Regions from separate parts of the Pantoea sp. B65 genome, predicted to be linked through region 2. Evidence: predicted binding sites of a transcription regulator. Region 2 holds the regulator's gene; the other holds the start of a gene.
The links. The regulator PhoB, encoded in region 2, activates phosphate uptake and scavenging genes when phosphate is short. The targets are predictions, from matches to a motif close to CTGTCATAAAACTGNCNNAT.
Positions count from the first base shown of each region.

Region 1: uvrB (excinuclease ABC subunit UvrB) is a predicted target of PhoB. The motif match lies at 3,497-3,516, and genes of this name have one in related genera.

Region 1 covers NZ_JAHXPU010000027.1:36,342-43,668, reverse strand. The annotation lists gene JWF83_RS12545 (autoinducer binding domain-containing protein) at 185-922, shown strand; gene uvrB (excinuclease ABC subunit UvrB) at 1,249-3,273, opposite strand; gene JWF83_RS12535 (ATP-binding cassette domain-containing protein) at 4,201-4,917, shown strand; gene bioD (dethiobiotin synthase) at 4,949-5,620, opposite strand; gene bioC (malonyl-ACP O-methyltransferase BioC) at 5,620-6,375, opposite strand; gene bioF (8-amino-7-oxononanoate synthase) at 6,356-7,327, opposite strand, start outside.
Region 2 covers NZ_JAHXPU010000017.1:216,617-223,943, reverse strand. The annotation lists gene JWF83_RS07975 (cobalamin-independent methionine synthase II family protein) at 1-1,038, opposite strand, end outside; gene JWF83_RS07970 (PstS family phosphate ABC transporter substrate-binding protein) at 1,232-2,164, opposite strand; gene phoR (phosphate regulon sensor histidine kinase PhoR) at 2,184-3,497, opposite strand; gene phoB (phosphate response regulator transcription factor PhoB) at 3,512-4,201, opposite strand; gene sbcD (exonuclease subunit SbcD) at 4,442-5,659, shown strand; gene JWF83_RS07950 (SbcC/MukB-like Walker B domain-containing protein) at 5,656-7,327, shown strand, end outside.

The DNA of each region.
Region 1 (7,327 bases), on a different contig from region 2:
AGTTTAAAGTGATCGCAATCTCAAATTTTAAACTATTTTTATCCGCCGTTAGAAAATAGTAATAAATATTGTTATTATCGCAATAAATCGCATCAACCAGGCTGCTTATGCCAATTTTAGCGCAGCTTCTTCGACATCAACGATAATTTACTGCGGCCACGCCAAAAGCAGGAGGAATACATTAATGAATAAAGATTTTTTCTCAGACACTGCAAAGAATAATTATATAAAGGAATACCTGGAAAAACAGCTGGCGAGATATGGTAAGATGCACTACGCATTTTCAATAATGGATAAAGAGGATATAGATAAAATATTAGTTATCAGTGATTTAAAAGACTACTTCACAGATATTTACTTGAGAAACAAATTTCAAAGCATAGATCCTGTTATTATCAATACCCTAAATCGTGTTTCACCTCTTGTCTGGGATGAAAACCTGATGATTAGTTCTCAGTGGACAATCATCTTCAATTCAGTGGCACCTTATAATATTATCAGCGGGCAAACCTTTGTTTTACATGATCATAATGACAATCTGGCGTTATTATCACTTTATATTAACAAACTTTTAATGGTGGATATTGATGATAATGTTAAAAAACACAAAAATGATCTTCAAGGGCTTTTAATTAATATTCATGAAATGCTGTTTTCTCTCTATCGCGAAGACCAAAAAAATAACAGTGCAAAAATTGATAAAAATATATTCTCGCCCCGTGAGTCTGAAATACTTTACTGGTGCAGCATTGGAAAGACCTATCCAGAAATTTCCCATATCCTTAACATCTCTGTTAGTACAGTGAAATTCCATATGGGAAATATTGTGAAAAAACTGGGTGTCAATAATGCAAAACATGCCATTAGTTTAGGTAGCGAACTCAGGCTTGTTTCTGCGCCACCAGTAAAGAAAACAAATTAATATAAATCAATACATTAATATATCATGCATCATGGCAGCAACGAGAATAGAGGTTATCGGCAGTAGATTACCCTATATTTTGGAAATAATAACTCACCCCGAATACATCGATTCTCCTGACACCACTTTGTGTGGCAGCCGGAATGGCATGTCCGTACTGCTTCTATGGTACGCGATTACCACCGTTGCCTCATATCAGCATGCAGAAATAGCCGCAAGCTGCATAAAAATGAAAAGCAGACACGCCAGGCATTCGGATTTGAATCGAGTATGTGCTCTGCTGATTAAATTAAACGCGATAACCAGGGGTCTTTGCTTACCCTTTATCACGAAGCGGCAATAAACAGCTCACGCGCTTCATGCAGCCGATCGCGCACCGCTGCCGCTTCTTCGAACTCCAGATTCTGCGCATGCTGCTGCATCTGCGCTTCCAGCTCGTGGATTTTCTTCTGCAGCGCCTGCGGCGTTAGCGCCAGATAGCCGTTATCCGCCTCTGCTGCCACACGGGAGGATTTGCCGCGCCCTCTCGCTTTGTTTTTGCCGCTGCCCTGCCCCAGTTGCAGAATATCGGCAATCTTTTTGTTCAGCCCCTGCGGTACAATACCGTTCTCTTTGTTGTACTGGTCCTGTTTCTCACGACGGCGCTCGGTTTCACTAATGGCCTTCGCCATTGAGGCGGTAATGCGATCGCCATACAAAATCGCCTTGCCATTGATATTACGCGCCGCACGACCGATGGTCTGGATCAGCGAGCGTTCGGAACGCAGAAAACCCTCTTTATCGGCATCGAGAATCGCCACCAGCGATACCTCCGGCATATCCAGCCCTTCCCGCAGCAGGTTAATCCCCACCAGCACATCAAATTCGCCGAGGCGCAGATCGCGAATAATCTCCACCCGCTCAACGGTATCAATATCGGAGTGCAGATAACGCACCCGCTCGCCATGCTCTTCAAGGTATTCGGTCAGATCCTCTGCCATACGTTTGGTCAGCGTCGTCACCAGCACCCGTTCGTTGATCGCCACGCGCTTGCGGATTTCTGACAGCAAATCGTCAACCTGGGTGGTGACCGGGCGCACTTCAATTAGCGGATCGAGCAGACCTGTCGGCCGCACCACCTGATCGATAATATCTTCGCCGGATTTCTCCAGCTCGTAGTTGCCCGGCGTCGCCGACACATAGATGGTTTGCGGCGCCAGCGCCTCAAATTCTTCAAATTTCATCGGCCGGTTATCCAGCGCTGACGGCAGACGGAAACCATACTCCACCAACGTCTCTTTGCGCGCCCGGTCACCGCGATACATACCGCCAATCTGCGGAATAGTCACGTGCGATTCATCGACCACCAGCAGGCCGTCAGCCGGCAGATAGTCAAACAGCGTTGGCGGCGCTTCACCCGGCCCGCGCCCGGAAAGGTAGCGCGAGTAGTTTTCAATACCTGAGCAGTAACCCAGCTCATTCATCATTTCTAAATCAAACTGGGTACGCTGCGCCAGCCGCTGCTCTTCCAGCAGCTTGTTATTCGCCAGCAATACCTGACGGCGATCGGCCAGTTCGACTTTAATTTCTTCCATCGCCTGCAAAATACGCTCGCGCGGCGTGACATAGTGGGTTTTCGGATAGATGGTATAGCGCTGCAGTACCTCAAGCACCTGGCCGGTCAGCGGATCCAACAGCGACAGGCGTTCAACTTCCTCATCAAATAACTCAACGCGTAGGGCAATTTCATCGGATTCCGCCGGGAAAATATCGATCACCTCGCCGCGCACCCGGAAAGTACCGCGCTGAAACGCCTGATCGTTGCGGGTATATTGCAGTTCGGTCAGACGCCGCAGAATGGAACGCTGATCGATAATCATGCCGCGCGTCAGATGCAGCATCATTTTCAGGTACAGGTCGGGATCGCCCAGACCATAGATCGCCGATACCGAGGCCACCACAATCACATCACGTCGCTCCAGCAGGGCTTTGGTCGCTGACAGACGCATCTGCTCAATATGCTCGTTAACCGAGGCATCCTTTTCAATAAAGGTATCAGAACTCGGCACATAGGCTTCCGGCTGATAGTAGTCATAGTAAGAGACGAAATACTCTACGGCGTTATCGGGGAAAAACTCCTTCATCTCACCGTACAACTGAGCAGCGAGGGTCTTATTCGGCGCCAGCACCATCGTTGGGCGATTCAGATCAGCAATCACATTGGCGATGGTGAAAGTCTTGCCCGATCCGGTAACGCCCAGCAGCGTCTGATGGGCAAGGCCATTTTCCAGTCCGTCCTCAAGCAGACGAATCGCCTCCGGCTGGTCGCCAGCAGGTTGAAATGCAGAATTGAGTTTAAAAACTTTGCTCATTGATGGGCTACCTGATGAAGAAATGCGCGAACCGGAGTGTAATTCTACTCGCCTCTGACGATTTTTCCAGAAAATTACACTGGATATAACAACAGTTGTTCTGCGCAATGCTTCGCCAGATAGCAAAGCGTCACTTTTACTCGCCATTATTGGGCAGAAGCCCGAGGATTGGCGTGCAAGGTTATCCCCAGAAGTTTCTGTCGTTTAACATTTGTCAAGCATACTGTAGTGAAACCGTCATCTGAAAAAAGGCGGAAAACCCTCAGGCTTGATTTTCATTAACGTATTGATTTAATTCAAAATGATTTACAAGCCGAGTTTAGCAGCAGTTAAAGCGCAAGCCGCGTCCGCTCTCGTCTGTCACATGTTTTCATTATCTAATGCACATGGTTATCCACAGGAATAGTGGATAACTGATTACAGCGCCCGAAACGTCTGGGGTGTATAAAACTGTGCTGCACGGTATTTGCGCGCTGAATTATTTTTTTTTGGTTTTTTTTCATCTTAACTTAGCGCCAGAGTGATTATGCAATGCATATCTTATGCCGCGATTCCAGCGCTTTTTACCCACTAATATTCGTGTCACAACTGGTACGAAAATGCCTTGTGCCGGACCATTTGCACCAGCGCATAGAGCAAAAAAGCACCGCATCAGTGCAGCACGCCCCTCCCCGGCAAGCTATTGTTAAATACTGTTCACCAATTAGCGCAGGTAATCACTTTAGCGGCGCGATTAAAACCATCACTGTCAGCTATTTCTGGCCTGATAATTGCAGGATTGCTATACCACCTCGCGCTTTCATTACACCAGAGCGATAGCACGAAGCCGTGGCAACAACGTTTTGCGCCATTGATGACAGTTTGCTTAATGCCACAAGCGGAAACAATCAGGTGCCAGCGGAATATTGTCTGGAAGGAGAGTGTCAGATGTTGAGCTTACGCGCAGTAAATCAGTTTTACGGACAGAACCATATTCTGTGGGATGTGGATCTTGATCTGCCGCCAGGCACCTGTACCGGCGTACTGGGCAGCCCGGGCATGGGGAAAACCACGCTGGTCAATTGTATTATGGGCAATTTGCCGGTTAATAGCGGCAGCATGACCTGGCAGGAAGATGGCTCGCCACCCAAGAACCTGCTGCTGCAGCCGATGGAGACGCGGGCACGCATGGGAATTGGTTATGTGCCGCAGGGGCGCCAGATTTTCTCGCAGTTAAGCGTGGAGGATAATCTGTTGATTGCCCTGCTGGCCGGTCAGGACGATCGTCATCGCGCCATCCCGCCGATGGTGTATGAGTTGTTTCCTCAGCTCTATTCACTGCGGCATAAACGCAGCGGCGAGCTACCGCCGGATCAGCAACAACAGCTGGCGCTGGCACGGGCGCTGGTCCTGCAACCGAAACTGTTGATCCTGGATGAGCCAACGGAAGGGATGTCGCCATGGCTGGAAGAGGAGATGGGCAATTTGATCCACCGTCTGAACCACGACTTTGGCCTGACCATTCTGCTACTGGAACAGCGGCTGTCGTTTATCCGCCGTGTCGCCGATTACTTTCTGCTGTTGCACCGCGGGCGCAATGTGGCGCAGGGCAAAGTCGCTCAGCTGGATGACAGCATGGTTAACATGTGGATGCCAGTATCATAATGCTGCGGGACGAAACGGTCGTCCCACAGCTTTAATCCGGCAGGCGCAAATAGTCGCCAAGATGGTCAAACGCCGCGCTGTCGGTAAGCCAGGGAATTTCACCTAAAAACGGCGCAGGAAGCCGCTGACGCAAACTGGTCAGATATTCCTGATGACGTCTGCCTGGCGGTTGCACATCATTGGCAATCCAGCCGGCAAAGCGCAACCCGGCGGCCGCTATCGCCTGTGCGGTCAGCAGCGCATGGTTAATACAGCCCAGCCTGATGCCCACCACTAAAATTACCGGTAACTGCTGTTCGATCACCCAGTCGGCAAAAGTATGCTGCGCCGAGAGAGGCGTAAACCAGCCGCCCGCCCCTTCCGTTAACACCCAGTCAGCCTGCGCACTGAGCTGCGCCAGCCCTGCCGACAGTTGCGCAAACGTAATCGGCCTGCCCTCTTGCGCACTGACAATATGCGGCGAGGTCGGTTCCAGAAATGCCAGCGGATTTACCTGCTCATAAGGCAGCGTCAGCGCGCTGTACTTTTGCAACGCCAGCGCATCGCTGTTGCGCAGCCCGTGCGGCGTTAACTCACAGCCTGACGCCACCGGTTTATAGCCGACGGCACGATAGCCTGCCTGTACCGCGGTCTGCAGCAAGGCGCTGCTGGCAACGGTTTTGCCCACGTCGGTATCCGTTCCGGTAACAAACCAGCGTTTAATCACAACGAAATCACTCCAAAAACTAAATGGTAACTCAGCAGACAGCCGCGTCCGTCGCGCGGCCAGAACTGCTCCAGTTGCTGCAAACGCTGGCGCGTCATCAGGCCGGCACTGCGCCCCTGATGCAGATGGGTGGCGCCAATACCTTTCAGTGAGCGCATCGCCGCCAGCACATCAGGAAATGCCAGCGTCAGGCGCTGCTGACTCAGCTGCAGATTTTTACCCGCGCAGGCGCCGGCTATCTGTTCGACGCTAAGAAAGTGATTAACATGCTGCGCAGCATCCAGCTGCCGCCAGGCGGCACGCACTTCGCTCAGCGAATCGGCGGCCAGCGTCGAGAACAACACCTTGCCGCCGGCGCGCGTCACCCGGCAAAGCTGGTTAACGGCATGCTGTAAATCGTCACACCACTGCACCGCCAGATTGCTCCAGCACAGGTCGACAGCACCATCAGGCAGCGGTAAAGCATCAATGTCACCCTGCAGGTAGTGGTGCGCCACCTGACCGCTCTCCGCTTCTGCCAGCATCGCCGGTGACAGATCGAGCGCTGTCACCTGAAAACCCCGCTCGCGCCAGCGCTGGCTGAACCAGCCACTGCCGCAACCGGCATCAAGCACCTGACGATAGCCGGAGACATCGGTTAGAGACATTAATCTGTCGCCACAGAGTCGCTGTAACTGTGCGTGATGGTTATAACTTTGCGCCGCGCGGCCAAAAGCTTGCGCCACCGCCTGCTTATTCACCTTGGGCGTCATATAACCTCTCCAGTAAGCCGTCGATATCCTGCGGCTGATGGCTGGCATTCAGCGTAATGCGCAGCCTTGCGCTGCCCACCGGCACCGTCGGCGGGCGAATGGCGCTAACCCAATAACCGCACGCACGCAGACGCGCGGCCAAATCCAGCGCCGCCTGATCTTCACCGACGATCAACGGCTGAATCGCAGTAAGGGAATCGCCGAGGCGCAAGGGTAAATCACCCGCCCCGCGCCGGAAACGGGCAATGTTTTCCGCCAGTTGCTGGCGCAGCTCGTCGCCCTGCTGAATCGCCTGCAACGCGGCCTGCAATGCGCATGCCTGGGCGGGCGGCATTGAGGTGCTGTAAATCAGATGACGGGCAAACTGCAGCAGATAATCAGCCGTATCAGCGTCACAAAGCACTGCGGCGCCGCTTACGCCAAAGGCTTTGCCAAAGGTCACCACCAGCAGTTCCGGTCGCACCTGTTGCTGCCAGCAACTGCCGCGCCCCTCCGCCCCCACCACGCCAATGCCATGGGCGTCATCCACCATCAGCCAGCCGTCACTCTGCTGCGCCAGCCGTTGCAGATCGGCCAGCGGCGCGCTGTCGCCATCCATACTGAACACCCCTTCGGTTACCACCAGCGTCTCTCCGGCGCAGTATGGCGTCAGCAGTTTTTGCAGGCTGTCAGGCTGATTATGGCTAAAACGACGCAGCGTTGCCGGGCTGAGGCTGGCCGCCTCCAGTAGCGACGCATGCGCCAGCTTATCGGCGAAGATGCGCTCATTTTTGCCGGCTAACGCGCTAATTAACGCCTGATTGGCGGCAAAGCCAGAAATAAACAGTAAGGCGCGCGGATAGCCCAGCCAGTCAGCCAGTTGCACTTCCAGTTCCGCATGGGGGCGGCAATAGCCGGTCACATGTCCGGAACCGCCGGAGCCGACGCCATAACGTTCCGCCCCCTGTTGCCA
Region 2 (7,327 bases):
GCTGTTGCCCTCTTCGGTTGAGGCGAAACCACACTGTGGACTCAGGCAAATCTGGCTCAGATCGACAAACTTCGTCGCTTCAGTAATACGCTGCTGCACAGTTTCCGCCTGCTCCAGCTCACCGTTTTTGGTGGTGATCAGTCCCAGTACCACCTGCTGATTGCCCGGCCGGATAAAACGCAACGGCTCAAAGCCACCGGAACGTTCGTTGTCATATTCAAGGAAGAAGGCGTCGACATTCACCGTGCCAAACAGAATTTCGGCTACCGGCTCGTAGCCCCCTTCCGAGATCCAGGTGGAACGGAAGTTACCCCGGCACACATGCAGACCAATGGTTAAATCGTCCGGTTTCCCTTCAATCGCCTGATTCAGCACCCGGGCATAAATACGCGCCAGCTCCTGTGGATCTTCCCCGCGTTCGCGGATCTGACGTTTCTGATCGTCGGAACACAGATATGCCCAGACGGTATCATCCAGCTGCAGATAGCGACAGCCTGCCGCGTAAAAGGCTTTAATCGCGTCGCGATAAGTCTGCGCCAGGTCGTCAAAATAGGCATCCAGCTGTGGATAAACACTGGCATCAATCGCTTTGCGACCGCCCCGGAAATGCAACACGCTCGGGCTGGGAATGGTCATTTTCGCTACCGCGTCGCCACTGACACTCTGCAGGTAGCGGAAATCTGCCAGCATCGGATGTTCGCCGAACCCCAGCTTGCCGATCACCCGAATGCCATGGGCTTTGGTCTGGACGCCGTTAAACTGAATGCCCTGCTCAGACTCATAACGCTCAACCCCCTGCAGGCCGTCGAAAAAGTCAAAGTGCCACCATGCGCGGCGAAACTCGCCGTCGGTTACCACCGGTAAACCACAGGCGCGTTGCTGGCTGACCACATGGCGAATGGCTTCATCTTCAATCTGACGCAAGGCAGTGGCATCAATTTTTCCTGCGGCAAACTGTTCGCGCGCCTGTTTAATCGCTGCCGGACGCAGGAAACTGCCAACAATATCGGCACGGAATGGCGCGGTGGTTCTTTGCATGTTAATAAACTCCTGGCTTATGCGCGCGGCGCATAATTTACCTGTGAAATAGTTACTCTTGGTTATTCTCAGACTTCTGGATGTCTATATGTCTGAAAGCAGAGTGACATGAGCATTCTTCAGGTGCAACAGAGGATATTTCATCGGTGATGAATAAAATTCATCATGGCGGTGCGGGCGGCATCAATCCGCCCTACAGAGGGGAGCCATTGATTAACGCCTGCGCCTGATGCAGCTGCGTATCCGAAAGCGGTAAATAGCCCGCGCGCTTCACCAGCTCCTGCCCCTGCGCGGAAATGGCCTGTAGCAGAAAAGCACGGGTCAGTGGTTCCAGCGGCTTACCCGGCGCCTTATTAACGTAGATATACAGCGGACGACTGTACGGATAACTACCGTTACGAATATTTTCGGTGCTCGGACTCACCGCCGCCGCGCCATCACGCGCAATGGCCAGCGTTTTTACCCCGCTAATATGAAAACCGATACTGGCGTAACCAATACCGTTAAGCGTGGCGGCAACTGCCTGCACCACCGCCGCCGAGCCGGGATACTCACTGACATCACGGCGAAAATCACCGCCGCACAACGCCTGCTGTTTAAAAAAACCCCAGGTGCCGGAAGCGGAGTTACGGCCAAAACGTTGCAGCGCGCGCTGCTGCCACAGTGCAGATTTCAGTTGCAGATCGCCCCATTTTTCCGGCACCGTCGTCGCGCCACAGCGACGCGTCGCTGAAAACACCGCGTCCAGCTGCTGACTGTCGATCGCCGTTAGCGGATTGTCCTGATTCACCATCACCACCAGCGCATCCATCGCGACCGGTATCGCCAGCGGCGCATAGCCATACTTATCAGCAAACAACTGACGTTCTCCGGCCTGCATCGGACGGCTCATCGCCCCCAGTTGCGCGGCGCCAGCCGCCAGCGCGGTAGGTGCAGTAGAAGAACCGGCCGCCTGAATCTGCACATTAACGCCGGGATACTGACGATTAAAATTCTCGCCCCACAGCGCCATTAAATTCCCCAGCGTATCAGAGCCGACACTGGTGAGATTTCCCGCCAGCATCCCCTCTTTTGCCGTCGCCGTCGCAGACAGCAGCAGTAGCGCCATCAGAATCAGTTGTTTCATGCTTTGCGCCTGTTAATGGTCAACGCGTAGCATTCTCCGGCAATTCCGCATGAACAATCAACCGTGGCGCCAGCGTAAAACTGAAGCAGGTCTGAATATCCGGAATACTGGTAATATCCAGCCGCGAATTATGGTGGCTTAACGCATGCTTGACGATCGCCAGCCCGAGGCCACTGCCGCCGGTGGAGCGGGAGCGCGCCTTATCCACGCGATAAAAACGCTCGGTAAGACGTGGGATATGCTCAGCGGCAATACCCGGCCCGTTATCTTTTACCGCAAAGTGCGCGCCGGTTTTATCGCGTAACCAGCTGATATCAATCCGGGTGCCGGATGGCGTATGGTTCACCGCGTTATACACCAGGTTAGAGATGGCGCTGCGCAGTTGATCATCGTTGCCAAACACCTGCAGATGCGGATCGGTATGAAAATGAATTTCATGACGTCCGTTACTCAGGGTTTCCGCTTCGCGCTGTACCAGCCGTAACATCATCGGCACATCGACTTTCTCCTGCAGATCAATCGCCGGAGCTGCCTCGATACGTGACAGAGTCAGTAGCTGTTTTACCAGACTGTCCATCCGTCGCGTCTGTTCCTGCATGGTGTGCAGCGCTTTGTTACGCGAGGGACCTTCCAACACCGCATCATTCATCATCTCCAGATAGCCCTGCAGCACGGTTAGCGGCGTGCGCAGCTCATGGCTGACGTTGGCGAAAAAGTTTCGCCGCGCCCCTTCCAGCTGATGCTTCTGGGTGACGTCACGCGCCACCAGCAACCACTGACCTTCGCTGTAAGGCATTACGCGGAACTCTAAATGACGATGATTATTCAGCACCAGGGTTAACGGCCGGGCAAAGTCGCGCTGACGCAGATAACGGGAAAACTCCGGATAACGCAGCAGGTTCAGGATATTTTGGCCATTATCTTCCGGCCAGCGCAGCCCGAGGTGTTGCTGCGCCAACCCGTTACACCAGAAAATATTGCCCTCTTCGGTGGTCAGCACTACCGCATCCGGCAACGATTCGGCGCCGCTGCGAAAACGTTTGATCAGGTTACCCAGCTCGCGCCGACGACGACGGTTACGCAGTTGCATTTGATAGAGGCCATAGAACAATGGCTCCCAGCTGGCGTGACCGGCAGGCGGCGTCATGGTGCGGTCGACCCACAGCCAGTGCGACAGGCGCAGTAAATTATAGAAGTGCCAGCCGAGCACGCCGAGCACTGACACTAACAGCCACCACGGCAAATAGCCGAACAGCAGACCCAGTATCAGTGCCGGCAGACAGGCCAGCAATAGTTCCAGCAGCAATCTCTTCCAGGAGAGGCGTTCCAGCACGGTTCAGACTCCGATCAAAAACGAGCGGAGAAACGATACCCCGTTCCGCGCACCGTTTGCACCATACGATCGTGGCCGGTGACTTCCAGCGCCTTACGCAAACGGCGGATGTGAACATCGACAGTGCGATCTTCAACATAAACATTGGTACCCCAGACGTGATTCAGCAGCTGTTCACGGCTGTAGACACGCTCAGGATGCGTCATAAAGAAATGCAGTAATTTATATTCGGTCGGCCCCATATCCAGCGGGGTGGTTTCAGCCATCACCCGGTGTGATGAGGGATCGAGGCTCAGCCCCTGCATCTCGATCACTTCTTCAACCGCCATTGGCGAGATACGGCGCATCACCGCTTTAATTCGCGCGACTAACTCTTTGGGCGAAAAAGGTTTGGTGATGTAATCATCCGCGCCCACTTCCAGCCCCCGCACCCGGTCTTCTTCTTCGCCGCGCGCGGTCAGCATCATCACCGGAATATCGCGCGTCATGGCTTCACGCTTCAGGTGTTTAATAAATTGAATGCCGCTGCCGCCTGGCAGCATCCAGTCAAGAAGGATCAGATCTGGCCACGGTTCGATCAGTAAATTTATCGCACTGTCATAATCTTCCGCTTCTATCGGTTGATAGTCATTTTGCTCAAGGACGAAACACAACATCTCACGAATTGGGGCTTCATCTTCGACTACCAGAATGCGCTTAGCCATTATTGCTCCTGCTGATGTGACCGGTTTGTCACTGGGGTTCGCGGCGCCATTATGCGTCAGTTTTATGACAGTTTTATGAAAAAAGCACGCCCCGGAATCCGGTTTGTCACACTTTTGTGAAACCAGATTTGGCAATTGCTCACCCGCTTTTCGGCCACTCTGTTTATAATCGCCCTCTCAGGTTACCGTTTGTATCCTGAATCATGTGAATTGCAGTATCACCGATATGCAGGGAGTTCTATGCGCATCATCCACACCGCGGACTGGCACCTCGGCCAGTTCTTCTACACTAAAAGCCGCGCGCCGGAACATCAGGCGTTTCTCGACTGGCTGATCCTGGCCGTAGAAGAACATCAAATCGATGCGGTCATTGTCGCCGGTGATATCTTTGATACCGGCTCACCGCCGAGCTATGCGCGTGAACTGTATAACCGTTTTATTGTGCAGCTACAGCGAACCGGCTGCCAGCTGGTCGTACTGGGCGGCAATCACGATTCGGTCGCCACGCTAAATGAATCGCGCGATCTGCTGGCCTGCCTGAATACCCGTGTCATCGCGGCCGCCAGTGAACAGATTGCCGACCAGGTATTGCTGCTAAACGATCGCCAGGGCAATCCGGCGGCGTTACTCTGCGCCATTCCCTTTTTACGCCCGCGCGATATCCTGCGCAGCCAGGCCGGACAATCAGGACGCGAGAAACAGCAAAGCCTGCAGGAAGCGATTAGCGAACACTATCAGCGCTGTTATCAGCAGGCGTTGCGCCAGCGCGAGGCGCTGGCGTTACCATTACCGATTATTGCTACCGGTCACCTTACCACGGTCGGCGTCAGCAAAAGTGACGCGGTACGTGATATCTATATTGGCACGCTGGATGCTTTTCCGGCGCAGGCGTTCCCTCCCGCCGACTATATTGCGCTGGGGCATATTCACCGCGCCCAGCGCGTTGCCGACAGCGAGCATATCCGCTATAGCGGCTCGCCAATCCCGCTGAGTTTCGATGAAACCGGTAAAGCGAAAAGCGTGTTCCTGGTCGAGTTTGCTGGCCAGCAACGGGTTCGGGTGGAGCCATTGCCAATCCCGCTATTTCAGCCAATGTGCATGATTAAAGGCACGCTGGCGCAGATCGAACAGCAACTGACACAATTCACCACGGCCAGCAGCAACGTCTGGCTGGATATTGAAATTGTCACCGAAGATTACCTTAACGATATTCAGCGGCGCATCCAGCAGCTGACCGACGACCTGCCGGTCGAGGTGGTACTACTGCGCCGCAGTCGTGAGCAGCGCGACAATGTTATCGCACGTCAGAATAACGAAACCCTGAATGAACTCAGTGTCGAAGAGGTTTTCAGCCGACGGCTGGCACAGGAAGAGAGCAGCGACACGCAGCGGCAACAGCGAATACAGCAGCTGTTTGCCACCACCCTGGATGCGGTTCGCAGCGAGGAACAGCAATGAAAATTTTAACGCTGCGCTTTAAAAATCTGAATTCGCTGAAAGGCGAATGGAAAATCGACTTTACCGCCGAGCCCTTTGCCAGCAACGGTCTGTTTGCCATCACCGGCCCGACCGGCGCCGGTAAAACCACTCTGCTGGATGCCATCTGCCTGGCGCTGTATCACCAGACGTCACGCCTCGGCGGCATCAGCCAGTCGCAGAATGATTTGATTACCCGCGATACCGCCGAATGTCTGGCTGAAGTCGAATTTGAAGTGAAAGGCGTCGCCTGGCGCGCATTCTGGAGCCAGAATCGTGCGCGTGGCGCGCTGGATGGCAATCTGCAGGCGCCGCGCGTCGAGCTGGCGCGTTGCGCCGATAACAGCATTGTCGCCGATAAGGTCAACGACAAGCTGAAGATGACCGAAACCCTTACCGGCCTCGATTTTAATCGTTTTACCAAATCGATGATGCTGTCGCAGGGTCAGTTCGCCGCCTTCCTCAATGCTAAAGCCAGTGAACGGGCAGAGCTGCTGGAAGAGCTGACCGGCACCGAAATCTATGGTCGCCTCTCGGTGGAGGTATTCGAACGCCATAAAAGTACGCGTATCGCGCTGGATAATTTGCGCGCGCAGGCTTCCGGCATGGCGCTGTTGGATGAAGAGGCGCGCCAGGCACTGCAACAGCAGCTGGATCAACTGATTTCGCAGGAGCAAGTACTCACTCAGTCACTGAACGGCTTGCAGTTTCAACAGCAGTGGCTGACCCAACAACAGCGGTTACAGCAGGATTGCCAGCAGGCTCAACAGCGGCTTCAGCAGGCAGAAACGGCCTGCCATCAGGCGCAGCCGCAACTGCAACGACTGGCGCAGGCGGAACCGGCAGAGAAGCTGCGTCCGTTGTGGCAGCAGCGCAACCAGTATCAGCAGGACATTATTGTTCTGGAACAGCAAATTAACGCACTAAGCGCCGAGCAGCAGCAGGCGACGGCCCGGCGGCAAACTCTCAGCGAGCAGCAACAGCAGGCGGAAGCGTCGCGTCAGCAACTGCTGGCACAGCGTCAGCAACAGGAGACGCTGATTAATGAACAGATTATCCCGCTGGACCATCAGCTGGCCAGCCTGCAGCAGCAGTGTGAGCAGCTGAGCAAGGCACTGAGTGAACTTCAGCTGACGCAACAGCAAAAACAGCAGAGTCAGCAGCAGCAACAGCAGGAAATCAACCAGTTACGGCAGCAGCGCCAACAGCATCAGCAGTGGCGTGAACAGCATGCGCAGGTGGCGCAATGGGGCGAATCTTTACTGCTGTGGCGCGAGCGCTTTAACCACCTGCAAAAAAGCGAGCAGGTACTTACTTCGCTGCAGCAACGTGAACAGCAACAGTTACAGGCTATCGCCGGGCAAAACCAGGCGCTGGAACAGCTGGTTCAGCAGGTCACACCGTTACAGGCCCGGCAGGAGGCGGCACAGCAGCAGCTTAATCAGGCTGAACAGGCCTTCAATCTGTTACAGCAGCAACAGCCGGAAGCAGTGCTGCGCGCCGGGTTACAGCAGTTACAACAACAACGCCCGTTACGTCAGCAGTTGGCTCTGCTTTCGCCACAACTGATCCAGCTCAGTCAGCAGCAGCAGAAACAACAAACCGCACTCCAGACGCTGAGCCAGCAGCTGGAACAGGATGAACAGCAGC